2 regions of the Paraglaciecola sp. QJM3NY_14 genome follow, and region 1 is predicted to be linked to the other one. Evidence: predicted binding sites of a transcription regulator. Region 1 holds the regulator's gene; the other holds the start of a gene.

Region 1 (7,814 bases):
GATTAAACATAATAGTGTCAACTAACGTATTAGTTAGATGACCAGATGAATGGTTTTTTCGTTCATTTTTAATTAGGTAGCACTGGTTTATTTGTCACACAATGAATAGGCAAAGGCAGTGCTTTTTGCGACAATTAGATATTGGTATAAAAACAAGTGAGTTTTCGTGATAGTTGAAGCGTTATTATTTTTGTTGTGGTTAGTCGTATTAAGTTGGGGCGCGGATAGATTCGTATTCGGCTCATCTGCGTTAGCAAGAAATATGGGCATTTCACCCATGATTATCGGCTTAACCATAGTCGCAATGGGGTCTTCAGCGCCAGAAATTATGGTTTCTGCCACTGCATCGCTTAATGGCAACACAGATACGGCCATCGGCAATGCGATAGGCTCCAATATCACCAACATCGCCTTAGTGCTGGGCTTAACCGCTTTACTGAAACCCTTGACGGTAGCATCGACGACGTTAAAACGTGAAATGCCAGTGATGCTAGGCGTGTCTCTGCTTGCGACTTACTTCTTGGCTGATTTATATTTGTCGCTAAACGAAGGCATAGTGCTGTTTATCCTATTCTTTTTCACTATAGGCGGTTTGGCGTGGATGTCATACCACATGGAAAAGGGCGATCCTTTAGAGCAAGAGACTCACGACGAAGTACCAGACGGTGTGCCGACAAAAAGTGCGGTGATTTGGTTGTTAGTGGGCTTGGTATTATTGCCCCTCAGTGCACATTTCATGGTTGAATCAGCGGTGGAAATAGCTCGCCACTTTGGCCTAAGTGACTTGGTGATTGGTTTGACCATTATTGCCATTGGTACCAGTCTGCCCGAATTGGCTGCCAGCATTGCTGGTGTGCTGAAAGGGGAAGATGATCTCGCCTTAGGTAACATCATTGGATCGAATATATTCAACATATTAGCCGTCATGGCCATGCCTGGTTTGATATCTCCTGGGGCTGTCGACCCAGATGCAGCAAGTCGAGATATTTACACTATGTTGGGCTTAAGCATTTTGCTGGTGCTGTTTTGTTTCAATATAAGAGGTTCTCGCCGAATCAATCGTTATGAAGCTGTCGCTTTTCTAGGCTGCTTTGTCGCTTATCAATACTTTGTTTTTAACCAAGGTTAGTGCGGCATGAGTCAGCAAGAGTACATTCAGTCAGCCCTGCGAGTGCTTGAAATCGAAGGTCAGGCAATTAAGCAGTTATCGCAATACATTGACGACAATTTTATTGCAGCATGCGAGCTCATGAAAAACTGCAAAGGCAAAGTGGTTGTTTGCGGTATGGGTAAATCTGGCCACATAGGGCATAAGATATCTGCGACATTAGCGAGTACAGGAACGCCTGCATTTTTCATGCACCCAGGGGAGGCAAATCACGGTGACCTAGGCATGCTTACAGAACAAGATGTTCTGCTGGCGATTTCTAATTCAGGTGAAACATCTGAGCTATTGGCACTATTGCCTGTGGTGAAACGTCGTGGTATTGCCATTATTGCCATGTCGAATAACCCTGCTAGTTCGTTAGGTAAGCACGCCGACGTCAATTTGTGTATTAAAGTTGAAAAAGAAGCTTGTTCTCTAGGCTTGGCGCCCACGGCGAGCACCACGGCAACTTTAGTCATGGGAGATGCGCTGGCGGTGGCACTGTTAGATGCAAGAGGTTTCACGCCGGATGACTTTGCACTTTCTCATCCTGGAGGTGCGCTTGGGCGCAAGCTTTTACTTAAGCTTGATGACATCATGTGCCAGGGGGATCTGATGCCTTTGGTTGGCACGACACAAACGATTAGCCAGGCACTACTTGAAATTTCGCGCAAAGGGCTAGGAATGGCGGGTATCGTCGGCGATGACGGGCGTTTGCTGGGTATTTTTACTGACGGTGATTTACGACGGGTACTGGATGCCAGAGTCGACATTCACACAGTCAGTATTGAAAGTGTTATGACTGCTAATTGTGTTACCGCATCTCAAGAAACCTTAGCTGCTGAGGTGTTAAACGTCATGCAGAAACGCAAAATCAGTTCACTGTTTATTGTTGATGACAATCACCATCCGGTTGGTGCGATCAACATGCAAACCTTGTTATCAGCAGGAGTGATATAATGGGCGACGTTAATACGTTATATGGTACTAAGTCATCTTCGTTAATGGACAAGCTTTCCCGCATTAAATTACTGGCTTGTGATGTAGATGGGGTGTTCTCTGACGGGCGCATATACATGGGCAATGACGGCGAAGAATTGAAAGCGTTTCATACTCGTGACGGTTTTGGAGTCAAAGCCTTATTAAACATAGGTGTGCACGTTGCGGTTATTACCGGACGTGAATCAAAAATAGTGCACAAACGCATGTCAGCGTTAGGGGTCGAGCATATTATTCAAGGTTGTGAACAGAAAAACGATGCGCTTTTGGCGTTGCAGCGCCAGTTAAAGATAGGCAAAGACGCTACCGCATCCATTGGTGATGATATGCCCGACGTGGGAATGTTTACCTTGAGTAACGTCGCCGTAGCGACACACGATGCCCATCCATTTGTACAGAAACAAGCTCTGTATATTACCCAAATCAATGGGGGCTTTGGTGCTGTACGCGAAGTTTGCGACCTAATTTTGCATGCCAAAGGCAAGTTAAACAAAGTCAGTGGTAGTAGCGTATGAATCGAGTCACCCTCAGTATTGGGTTATTGTTTTTATTGGTCATCGCCATCAACTTACCCGACTGGCTAGCTGATGAGGACTTGATACCGCAAACTGAAACCGAATCTGCTTGGCAACCAAACTACCAAGCAAGTGAAATGCTAAGCACTCTATTTGATAAAGACGGCCGTTTGAGCCATCAGGTCTTTGCTACTAAAATGGAACACTTTGATTTGCTCGGTTTTACTTTATTCAAAGAGCCTCAATACACGATATTTGTTGCGTCACAGACTGCGCCTTGGCAGGTATCAGCCAAAGACGGTACTTTGTATGAAGACAATCGGATCCAATTAGAGAATAATGTCGAGATACGTAATCAAGATGAGCAAGGATTTGCTCGTAGCATTCGCACGGACTTCATCGAGATAAACTTGATCGATAAAACCATGGTGTCTGACCAACCAGTAAAAATATTTGGCCAGCACTATGTCATCAACAGTAACGGTTTTAAAGCCAATTTAACGACCCAACAATATGAGCTACTTGATCATGTGCAAACCATTTATCAACCTCAGCCTTAGCTTAGTTGCCTTAGCAACATTAGCATTTTCCCCATTAAGCATGGCTGGCAAAGAAGATTTCACGCAAGCGATAAAAGTGGACTCGAAGTTTCAGTTCGGGGACGGTAAAACTAAAAAATCTATCTTTCGAGAAGACGTGCACATCAATCAAGGTAGTTTGAATGTGTATGCCGATGAAGTAGAAGTCGACGCGAGTAAAGGCGAAGGTAACGAAGTTTTCATCGCGACGGGTAGCCCGGCTAAATACTCTCAACAACAAGAGCAAGGGGGCAGTATTGAGGCATCAGCCAATCGCATTGAATATCGCAGAGATTTACGCACACTAACCTTAGAAGGCAATGCACAGCTGAAGCAGAACAATAGCAGTGTAAAGGGTGAGTCGATAGTGTTTAACATGGAACTTGAACAAATTGTCGCGCAAGGAGAGAGCGAGAGTGAAAATAGCGGCCGAGTCACGACTATTTTTCAACCAGCCAAGAAATCAGCGAGCAGTAAAAAGCAAACTGACGCGAAAAAGTCCAGTGATGCTGAAGTCAAACCAAAACAGGATGAAACTCCATAATGGCGACGTTAAAAGCCTCGCATTTGGCTAAATCCTATAAATCACGTCAAGTTGTGCGTGATGTCAGTCTAGAAGTGTCCACTGGCCAAATTGTCGGTTTACTTGGTCCAAACGGTGCAGGTAAAACAACCACGTTTTATATGATTGTCGGTTTGGTTCCCTTAGATAAGGGAGAAATCAGTATTGATCAGCAAGATCTTACCCTACAGCCCATGCACATGCGCGCTCGTTTAGGGATTGGTTACTTACCCCAAGAAGCCTCTATTTTTCGAAAACTGACAGTCCATCAAAACTTGATGGCTATCTTGCAGACACGCAAAGAGCTCAGTGCAGAACAAAGAGAACAGCAAGCGGATTCATTACTCGATGAGTTCAATATAAATCATATTCGTAACAGTGCTGGTATGAGTTTGTCTGGAGGTGAACGCCGCCGGGTAGAAATAGCGCGGGCACTGGCAGCCGATCCAGAATTTATTCTGCTCGATGAGCCGTTTGCCGGTGTTGATCCTATTTCAGTTAATGATATTAAAAAAATTATTCAACATTTACGTGACCGTGGTATTGGTGTTTTGATAACCGACCACAATGTAAGAGAGACACTCGATGTGTGTGAGAAAGCTTACATTGTTAGTCATGGTGAACTCATCGCTTCTGGCACGGCAGAAGAAGTATTAAGTGATCAACGTGTAAGAGATGTATACCTAGGCGAACAATTCAGGCTATAGTTAAGCTGAAAAAGCCGCTCATTTTATCGAGATTATACTCAGGCGCTTGGTGAGACATTTACAGTCAATCGAATCAACCACAGCATATTTTTTAGTTTGCAACGGACAGAATAAAGAAGTAAATGAAACCCTCTTTACAATTAAAATTTAGTCAATCACTCACTATGACGCCACAGTTACAGCAAGCTATTCGTTTGTTGCAATTGTCTACGTTAGATTTACAGCAAGAAATTCAAGAAGCCTTGGATTCCAACCCGCTGTTGGAAGTTGAAGAGCCTACGGATCAGGAATCCGGCGATAGTGCGTTAAATGACAATTCCCTCGACCCGTCTTCTAAAGATACCAATGAAATAGTTGATACTAGCAGTGACAACTTAGACTCAAGTGAAGCGTTCGAGAAAAACGAAATCCCAGAAGACTTACCTACGGATACCACTTGGGATGAGTACATCAGTGCTTCTTCCGCACCTGCCTCTAGCATATCCAGTGGTGCCGGCGGTGATGACGAACAAATCTTTCAAGGCGAAACCACAGATAACATTCAAGATCATTTGCTGTGGCAAATGCGTTTAACCCATTTTAGTGATACCGATGTCGCGATTGCGACAGCGATCATTGATTCTATCGATGAGTCTGGTTATTTAACCATGAGCGCTGAAGACGTTCTGGCCAGCATGGATGATGAAGAAATAGAGCTCGATGAAGTGGAATGCGTACTTAAGCGTATTCAAATGTTCGACCCAATTGGGTCTGGCTCTCGTACACCACAAGAATGCTTGCTAGTGCAATTGCGTCAGTTTGCTCCTGATACACCCTGGTTAGAAGAAGCGAAGACCTTGATTGGAGACTATGCCGACCTTTTGGCAAGCAAGGATTACCGTACTTTGATGCGTAAATCTCGCCTTAAAGAGGATGATTTGCGTGAGGTCATGCGTTTACTAAAAACGCTCAATCCGCGTCCAGGCAGCGCCTTGATCAAAGGTGAAGCAGAATACGTTATACCTGATGTGTCAGTGAGTAAGAAAAATGGCCGTTGGACAGTAGAGCTTAACCCAGACAGCCTACCCAAATTGAACGTTAATCAACAGTATGCTGCAATGAGTCGTAGCGCGAAAAACACCAGTGATAGTCAATTTATTCGCTCACACATGCAAGAAGCCAAATGGTTTATTAAAAGTGTTGAGAGCCGAAACGATACCTTATTGAAAGTGTCAAACTGTATAGTACAGCAGCAAATGGGCTTCTTTGAACATGGGCCTGAGATGATGAAGCCTATGGTACTAAATGACGTAGCCGAAATGGTGGATATGCATGAATCTACAATTTCTCGTGTTACCACCCAAAAATATATGCATACCCCTAGAGGTATATTTGAGCTGAAATATTTCTTCTCGAGCCATGTTGCAACTGAGACAGGCGGAGAGTGCTCGTCAACGGCGATACGCGCATTGATTAAAAAGCTGGTCGCAGCTGAAAAACCAAGCAAGCCGTTAAGTGACAGCAAGATTGCTCAATTGTTGGCCGATCAAGGCATCATGGTCGCTCGGCGAACAATAGCAAAGTACCGGGAATCTCTGATGATACCCCCGTCGAACCAACGAAAAAGCCTATTGTAGGCTGATTAAAGAAGGAAGAGGCGATATGCAAATTAATATTACTGGTCACCATGTGGATGTAACCGATTCACTAAAAGATTATGTCGATACTAAATTTACCAAGCTCGAGCGACACTTCGATCAGATCAACAATGTTCACGTCATTCTCAATGTAGAAAAGCTCAACCAAAAAGCGGAAGCGACAATACATTTGAATGGGGCAGATGTATTTGCCACCATGGAACACAACGACATGTATGCGGCAATAGATGGCCTAATCGATAAACTCGATCGGCAAGTTATCAAGCATAAAGAAAAAGCTAAACGCCATTAACCCATCAGGTAAATAATGGAAATATCAAATATTCTTCACCCTGACTGCGTCGTATGCGCAGTTCAGGGGTCTAGCAAAAAGCGCATTTTAGAGCTTATTAGTCAATTGGCATCTGAGCACCTTGTTGAAGTAGACCAAGCGACCATTTTATCCAGTTTAGCGGGGCGCGAGAAAATGGGGTGTACGGGCATTGGTGGTGGTATAGCACTGCCACATGGCCGTATAAAAGGGCTAGAGTCCGCCCTAGGCGTGCTTGTAACGTGCCAACCTCCGGTCCAGTATGACGCCATCGATAACATGCCAGTGGATATCTTCTTTGCTATTTTAGTACCAGAGGAAAAGGCCCAAGAGCACCTACAAACCTTGTCGGCGATAGCCAAAAAATTCGTTGATAAAGACATTTTAAATCGTTTGCGCAGTGCAACCACAGACCAAGAATTATTTCAGGTACTCAGTTAATTATGAAGCTTATTATCATCAGTGGGCGTTCAGGCTCAGGGAAGTCCATCGTTTTACGTTCACTGGAAGATTTAGGCTATTACTGCGTTGATAATATCCCCGTCAATTTATTGCCTACTTTGACCCATACCGTCGCTGACGAGTACGATCAGGTCGCGGTCAGCATTGACGTGCGAAATTTACCCAAAGATCCCAACGAATTGGTGGAAATACTCGACTACTTGCCGTCAACGTGGGAAATGACCATATTGTATTTGGATGCCAGCGATGACGTACTGATTAAGCGTTTCAGTGAAACCCGCCGCTTGCACCCGTTGTCTAAGCAAAACAAATCCTTGTCTGGTGCTATTCAAGCAGAAAGCCAGTTATTGGCGCCGATAGCCGAACGTGCAGATTTATATATAGACACAGATCAATTATCAATTCACCAGCTGGCCGAATTGGTGCGCGAGCGAATATTAGGTAAAAAAAGCTCGCGCTTAGTTTTGGTTTTTGAAAGCTTTGGTTTTAAACACGGTATTCCTAAAGATGCGGATTATGTATTTGATGCGCGTTTCTTACCCAACCCGCACTGGGAGCCAGATTTAAAACCCCTTACTGGACTTGATTCCCCCGTCGAGATTTTTCTTGGCTCACAACCTATAGTCACTAAATTTATTTGGCAAATTCAGAATCTGATTTCTACTTGGTTACCACATTTAGAACGTAATAATCGTAGTTATGTGACAATCGCCATCGGGTGTACTGGCGGTCAGCACCGCTCTGTGTACGTAGTGGAAATGTTAGCCAAAACATTTAGTACCTCGCACCCTGATGTGCAAATACGTCATCGCGAGTTAAACCGATGAGTGAGCGATTAGAAAAAACCCTACTCATAGTGAACAAGTTAGGGCTGCATGCCAGAGCGGCGACTCAATT
Region 2 (7,814 bases), 180 kb from region 1:
AAATGTGATGCGATGCTGTTCACTGAAAATCACAGTGTCTTAACTGCAGTGAAAATATAACCAAAACGCCCATCATCCTATGTAACCAATTTTCAGAAGCAGGAAAACCATCCCTATGGTGGTTATATGTCACAGCATCACATAAGGCTCGTCACGCCATATCAGGTAATCTTTTGAAGAGCATTTAATATGCACTTACCAGCAAGAGAATATCGAATACCTAGACGAAGGCTGGACACGCCTACCGTTATTGGGCGTGTTCGCCGCGGTAAATTTGACCGCCCGAAGCCAATTGCGCACCAGTGAATAGTCCGCCAAGGCGCCCCGGTTGTTAGATGAGAGTGTCGCAGACGAAGCCATTTTACAAGCTATGCTAGTTCCCTCCGTATTGTTTAATCGCCACATAGGCTGCAGCGAAAAGCGCGTTAAGTCGCGCAGACCTAGGGAAGCCGTCCCCGATTTACTAGAGAAGTGGTGCCAGAGGGCTTATCAAAAAGAAGGCGCTGAACTGGCCATTAATGACGTGAGTGAGCGGGTAAAATGATAACGGCATGAACGGTTGCTTTGCGTGAAAGTATAAAGCACGCCTAGTGCGTGCTTCGTACGACCGTTATTGCCTATTATCTGCTAACGCACAGACTTATTCATTGGGTGTCTGAGCAGTGCGGTTTGTCGCTGTTTTTTCACTGGTTGTCGCGACACCTAAATGTGCCTTCAAGAAGGTGTCCATCTCGGCAAATAACCGATGGCGATTGCGCTGGATAGATAGATAATGATCGCCATTTTTCAGCTCAACGTAGTTAACATCTTTGTTCAAATCTTCGAGCTCTTCAAACATCTCTCGGCTTTGGTATACATCAACGACTCGGTCATCCTCACCGTGTAGTAATAGCATAGGAATTTTGATGTGCTGGGCGTTATGATAAGGCGAACGAGCTTCTAGGTCGTCTTCATCTTCGCCGATTTGTTTCTTCACGAACTTCTTGTTCAAAAAATAACGGCTCTTGCTGACTAAGCGTTCTAAGTCCATCACACCAGCAAAGCTAATCGCACACTGAAATAGATCTGGGCTTTTTACCGCAGCCATTGCAGCCGCGTAGCCTCCATAACTGGCACCAACGATACAAATACGGGCTGGATCAGCAATTTTTTCTTCTATCAGCCATTTCGTGGCGTCAGTGATGTCATCTTGCATCGTCAGGCCCCAGCCTCGCATTTGGCTATCAGCAAATTGTTTGCCATAGCCAGAAGAACCGCGAAAGTTCGGGCGAAATACGGCGTAACCACGATTGGTGAAAAAAGAAGTCCAATAATCAAAGCCGTCATACTGACGGACACCAGGGCCACCATGAGGGTGAAGTATTGTTGCAAATGGTCCGCTGGCTTCATTGGGCAAGGTCAGATAGCCTTCAATTTCGGTGTTATCCCGTGCGGTATAAGTGACTAACTTATGGTTAGACGGAGTGACATCTTGTAAACCGGGATATTGTTCGAAGAGCATGACTAGCGACTTTTGAAGCCGATTTCCTAAAAAATAGGCACCGGGAATGAAGTCACTTTCTGTGTAAAGTAGGTAAGTTTCTTCGTTGGCACTAAAATCAATTAGATAATTACTGGTATCGGGTAGGGCGTAATCTAATGCCGATTGAAAGCGCTGATAGCTCTCATCCCAGTAAATTCTGCCGGTCGGGCTATTCGCATGGCGGATGCCAATGACATCGTTGAGCTTCGTAGAGTAGATAAGAGAGCCGTCCACATCATAGTCAGGATCCTCGAACACCAACGTTGATACTTGCGTAAAAAGGTTTATTTTATACAAGGCCTTTTTGTCACCTTTATAAGCGCTATAGAACAATATATTAGGATCATTAGCGAAGCCTAGCGGATTAATGCTCACTTCTTCGAGGGCGTTGTGTTCGAACATCATTTCCCAGTTATCCTCGCCAGGCAAGCGGTAACGAATTGACGCATCACCAGATTTATAGCTAAGCGATTCACCTAAGCGCACGTTACCTTGACGGTCTGCCATCCAGCTACGCACTTGCATTTTGCCCTTTTCAATCCGCACCCTTTTGCGCGTGTTAATATTTAATTTGTAGACCGATGGCACGTTGGCCACATCAAGATCAAGGGCGATCAATATATGCTCAGGGTCATCTGGTAAAAAGGACACTACCGTGTCTTGAAACTGCGATCTACGCTCTCTTGAACGGCCAGATTTCGGTCTAAATAAGTTACGCTGTACTACTTCTTCACCGTCCACATCGATAGCGAGCAAACGGGTTTCGGTAAATTTGACCGATCTTTCTCTACTGGCGAAACGCAAGCTCACTATTAAGGTTTTTTCATTGGCCCAGGTAAACCAATTTACTTTGACGTCTTCATTGTCTGATTTGACCAACATTTTTACTTTATTGGTTTTCAAGTCTAAAACCGACAGGACCGATAATTCAGGGTTGATATAATTTTTGATAAAAGCGACACGCTCGCCATTGGGGGATATATCGGGCTTTACGACTAACGGTAGCCGACTGTACTGGGTTGAGGGTAACTCAATACCGTGAGCCGGTAAGATGAGCAACACGCTCAATAATGCCAAAACGGCAATTTGAATAGACATAACACTCCTTATCATTTTACTGCTCCTTCAATAAGTACTCCATTGCCGATACTAACACTGTCTTTAAGATATTGTAGTCAAATGGATACTGCGACTATGGGGTATTTAATTTGGCTGTACTTACAGCGCCTGAGTCAGCCTGATATTTGTGTTCTATTTGAGGCATCCAAGAAACGATAGTTTGGAATTTAATATTCCTAATTTTAGATTGGTCATAGTAAATAGCTTCATATGATAAATACCTATAATAATCATTTATTTAACTTGTCGGACTTCTTTACACTGCAAAATTGAATGTCATTTAAGTTGTTGATTAGTGATAACTTATTTTATTGGCTGGTTTATTGCTTAAGGCCGACGCGTCAAATTATCCCGATGCACTTAAAAAGTACTTATAATTCATATGGAAGCAGTAATGAAATTGATATCTTTAAATAAAATATTCCTAGTTCTTGGTCTCACTTTATCTAGCGTTCATGCTAATGCCTCACTGATCGATGATGTGGATAACCTGAACGGTATTTATTTTACCGAAACGTTTGAGCCGAGTTCTGAGGTAAATTCTGAGGCAAGCACCGCGCTAAACTCTGAGCGAAGTAATACTGTGCAACGTCTTGACTCGCCAACTTTAGGGATAATTTGTGATGATACTATTCTTTCCCCAATACCTTGCGGTGGCGGTGATGATGGTGACATCGAACCTGATTATGCAGGTAAAGGGGTTGGAACATACACAGTGACCAATAATCTAGAGAACAGTACATTAGTGGGTTTTGGTATAACCAATGTGGACACCGTCGCATGGATTGATGAAGAACTTGATGCTTGGGTTGGAAATCAATACGTGAGCTACAATGCGATGACGATCGATGCCTCTAATTGGCAAACACAAAAATTATACGGTTATGAAGATGAAGTGAATACCGCTCAAGATTTGTACGGTGATATTGATGACTTCTTTGAGGACGGAGAAAATACGTTGAATTGGTATAGCTACTTTGATGGTGCATTAGAATATGGTCAAAGCTGGGGAGGATTCAAATTCTACGGCGATGGACCTCGCTCATCTTTGTATGGGATATTAGACGTTGAAGGCTCAGCTACCGTTTTTGCCAATGGCATTACACCAACTAACGTAACCACAACTCCTGACGCAACCAACGTACCTGCTCCAGGCTCGTTAGCTTTGCTAGCGCTAGGTTTATTCGGCATCGCGTTACGTCGTCGTAAATAGTCATAATTCTGTGATTAACATTTGCGGATTGCTATTTTGCGGCATCTGCAAAACATAAGAAACCGCTAGCGTCACCATGCGCTAGCGGTTTCTATATATGCGCTAGCGGCTTTTATAGAGAAGCATACTAACTGGCCTTTTTCTTCTTACGCCACTTCTTTTTGTACGCAGGTTTGGTTGAGGCAAGGCCTGCAAACTGACTGGTATCGATGCGCTGACTGGCGTTAATTAACTCACCAATGGTGTGCGTAAGAGGTTGCATAAAATCTTGATAACGCATTTTACATTGGGAAATTTTATCCAAATTGGCCTCCCATATAGCGGTCATATCGGGTTGGGTTGATTCGCTGGGCAGGGCATATATCAGCGCCTTGCCCGTGGGTGTGGCGTGTATTTCCTTGCCACTTTTTTGCATAAACTGTCGTTTAAACAATAAATCAATAATCGAGGCTCTGGTTGCCTCTGTGCCTAAACCGTCTGTGTCTTTAAGAATTTTCTTGATGCTAGCGTCTTGCACATAGCGGGCGATGCCTGTCATGGCGGCAAGTAAGGTCGCTTCGGTGAAGTGTTTAGGGGGCGAGGTTTGCTTTTCCACTAGCTGAGAGTCAGCACAATCGAGCGCTTGGCCTTTCACCAAGGTTGGTAATGCAGGTTCGTTTTTTGTTTGGCCGTTCTCTGATGTCGCTACGCCGTTTTGCTTGGTTAATACCAACCAGCCCATATCTGTGGTGGCTTTTGCTTTGGCTACAAAGGTCCCCCCAGCGATCGTCACCACGGCTACTTGTTCTTGATACTTATGGGGGCCATAAAACTGCATGATGTACTGGGTAGCAATCAATTGATAAATTTTCGCCTCATCGCCACTTAAGTTTGATATGGCCTTGTTGCGAGAGGTGGGAATAATCGCATGGTGAGCATCTACTTTGCTATCGTTCCATGCTTTTGATTTCAATTTACTATTCGCATTATCCACGGCACTTTGCTGCTCTGGGACATTGGCTTTAATGGCGCTTAATACTTTTGGCGCTTCGCTGAAATGCTCCATGGGTAAATAACGCGAATCAGAGCGAGGGTAGGTAATTAACTGGTGACGCTCGTACAACGACTGGCACACATTCAATACTGCCTTAGGTGACAAGTTAAAGCGTTTCGACGCATCAATTTGCAGTGCTGACAGGTTGTAGGGCAGGGGAGGCGGACTTTGTTTATCCTTCACCGTATAAGATTCAACGACGCCAGGTTGGCCCCGCGTTTTATTGACCACGGTTTCTGCGAGTTTCTTAACAATCACGCGGCCTTCTTGATCCTGATAAGGCTCGCAAGCTGCACTTGGCTGCCATTTAGCGGTGAACGTTTGGGATGGTTGCTCGGTTTGAGTGGCGAGTGTCGCCATGACTTCATAGAAGGGTTTCGACTCAAACTGGGCTATTTCTGCATCCCGCCTGACCACTAAACCCAGTACTGGGGTTTGTACTCTGCCGACCGACAGCACACCTGAGTAGCCGCCGCGCTGGCCGAGCAGAGTGTAAGCACGGGTTAAGTTAAGCCCATATAACCAATCCGCTCTTGAGCGTGCAAGGGCAGAAATAGACAAGCCAGTAAATTCACGATTGGGGCGAATATTAGTTAAGGATTTTTTAACTGCGTTTAGGTTTAAATCATTGATCAGTAAACGCCCAGCGTTATCGATAATATCGCGCTTAACTTTGCAGTAGGTGATGACTTCGTCCACTAAAAGCTGACCTTCACGGTCTGGATCCCCCGCGTTGACCACCTGAGATGCTGTTTTCAATAAACGTTTTATGACCGATAACTGTTTGCTGGTGCCTTTTTTGGGTACCAATATCCAATCTTGCGGCACGATAGGCAGGTGCTGCAAAGCCCATTTTGCATAAGCAGGGTCGTATTTATCAGGCTCAGCTTGTTCCAGCAAATGACCTATACACCAAGTGACGCAATCGCCATTTCCTAGCGTGATATAGCCATCATGCTTTTGTTGCTGACCGCTGAAGCCTTGCGCAATTGCACGGCCTAAACTGGGCTTTTCCGCTATATATAGGATCATAGAGATGGCGCTTAAGGTAATGTGACTGTATGTAAAGACAGTAGTGTAGCAATTAATTTTACTTGGGTGTAGCCAGAGCGATTTGTTTCTGAATGTTACCTTGCTTTTGCAATGTTGGAATATCCCCTTTGGGGACAGAGTACGAGAGAGGGAAACCGTATTCATAAATATCAAAAAAGTAGTGGTTTTTTGTTTTCTACTTTGTATAATTAATGTTAACAATAAACAATTTTCAAAGTGATCCCAGATGAAAAGTAGCAATGATAACTGTACGCAACCAGAAATTATGTCGCGCCGGGCGGCACTTAAATTCGTAGGAGCAGGGGTGGGAGCCGGAGTGCTTGCAGCAAGTGCAGGCTGCGCTCGCTCGTTGCAGAATCAAAAAGCGGATACCACACTAGCAAAATCAGCGGTAAATGCTGACGCTGAGCGCGTTACTCAAATGCAGGATAACTGGCAGCAAACCCATGATCGTGTTTGGCTTGGGGGCGAGTTTTGGGCTAACCCGATGGAAGATTGGCAAGTAAAAGAAGGTCATGCTCATTGCATTAATCCTGGTGGCAATCGCAGTGTTCATTCGCTAACGCATCAGTTAAAAAATCAACAAGGTGACTTTGAAATACGAGTACGGTTACAAAATCTAGCGCCAAATGAAAACGACGGTGGTGGCGGTGTGCGTCTAGGCGCGCGCAGTGAGCTGAATGAATACCGCAGTAATTGTTTTGTGCGCGAAGGATATGATGTTGGGGTGATTAAAAACACCTTAATTGTTGGCAGCGAGCGAATACCTCTGAAAATTGATATTGCTGATAAACCAGTGGATTTAATCATTTCGGGTAAGCCGCAAGTCGGCGCGATGTTACTCGATGTGGAGGTACATCTAGCAGAAGATCAACGTTTGCTTGTGGCGCATTCATTGCTGGCATCAGCAGATGAAGTGCTCGGCAACGTAGCCCTTGTGAGTAATTTTGCGTTGCCAGCAACTGATTTTCAAACTGATGCCAAAGAGCATAATGGTAGCCGCTACCGTTTTAGTGACTGGCGTATGGCGGGAAGCGCATTCGAATACTTACCAGAGCAGCGCTTCGGCCCCATTTTGTGGACTATGTATACCTTGAGCGATTCACAAAGCGAAAAGGGATTTGTGCTCAAACTCAGTGCATTACTTGGGCCCCTAGGGGCAAAAGACAATCAGAGCGTAGAGCTTCAAGTTAAGCGCCGTGGTCAGTGGAATTCATTAGGGCATAGCCAGATTGATCCAGCTGCATCATTAGCGACCTTCACCCATGAAAACTGGGACGAGAGCCAAAGCACAGAGTTTCGGGTGATATACAATCAATTACGCAAAGATGGCTCACACACACCAGACATATACTCAGGGACCATTCAAGCAAATCCCAAAGACAGGCCTTTGCGTATGGCATCTTTGACCTGCCAGAACGACTACGCATTTCCGTATGCTCCTGTGGCTGAAAACCTACAAAAGCTTAACCCAGACTTAGTGTTTTTCTCCGGTGATCAGCTATACGAACATCACGGTGGTTTTGGTTATGTTAGGGCGCCAGCGCAGCGCGCAACACTGAATTATTTACGCATGTACTATCAATTTGGTTGGTCATTTAAAGAGGTGATGCGCGACCGTCCGACGGTATGTTTACCGGATGATCACGATGTACTACAAGGTAACTTATGGGGAGAGGGCGGTGCACCCATGCAACACATTGAACGTGACCCGTCTGCGAGCATTCTAGGGGGGTACATTCAACCTATTTCTATGATTAACGTTGTGCACAAAACCAATACGTCACACCATCCTCAAGGATTTGATACAACGCCCAATCCAAGTGGTATTAGTAGCTACTATGGCAGCTTGATCTACGGTGATGTGGGATTTG

What was found. The regulator sigma-54, encoded in region 1, starts transcription at its own class of promoters, with help from an activator protein. The targets are predictions, from matches to a motif close to GTTGGCACGNNNNTNGNNT.
Region 2: AC0VYA_RS03670 (PEP-CTERM sorting domain-containing protein) is a predicted target of sigma-54. The motif match lies at 2,952-2,970, and genes of this name have one in related genera.

Annotation. Positions count from the first base shown of each region.
Region 1 covers NZ_CM149664.1:662,772-670,585, forward strand. Annotated here, with positions in the region: gene AC0VYA_RS02885 (calcium/sodium antiporter) at 167-1,129, shown strand; gene AC0VYA_RS02890 (KpsF/GutQ family sugar-phosphate isomerase) at 1,136-2,107, shown strand; gene kdsC (3-deoxy-manno-octulosonate-8-phosphatase KdsC) at 2,107-2,661, shown strand; gene lptC (LPS export ABC transporter periplasmic protein LptC) at 2,658-3,221, shown strand; gene lptA (lipopolysaccharide transport periplasmic protein LptA) at 3,262-3,783, shown strand; gene lptB (LPS export ABC transporter ATP-binding protein) at 3,783-4,508, shown strand; gene AC0VYA_RS02915 (RNA polymerase factor sigma-54) at 4,631-6,124, shown strand; gene hpf (ribosome hibernation promoting factor) at 6,150-6,437, shown strand; gene ptsN (PTS IIA-like nitrogen regulatory protein PtsN) at 6,453-6,896, shown strand; gene rapZ (RNase adapter RapZ) at 6,899-7,744, shown strand; gene AC0VYA_RS02935 (HPr family phosphocarrier protein) at 7,741-7,814, shown strand, end outside.
Region 2 covers NZ_CM149664.1:842,031-849,844, forward strand. Annotated here, with positions in the region: gene AC0VYA_RS03660 (thioredoxin domain-containing protein) at 329-544, shown strand; gene AC0VYA_RS03665 (alpha/beta hydrolase family protein) at 641-2,620, opposite strand; gene AC0VYA_RS03670 (PEP-CTERM sorting domain-containing protein) at 3,036-3,854, shown strand; gene AC0VYA_RS03675 (DNA topoisomerase III) at 3,982-5,919, opposite strand; gene AC0VYA_RS03680 (alkaline phosphatase D family protein) at 6,167-7,814, shown strand, end outside.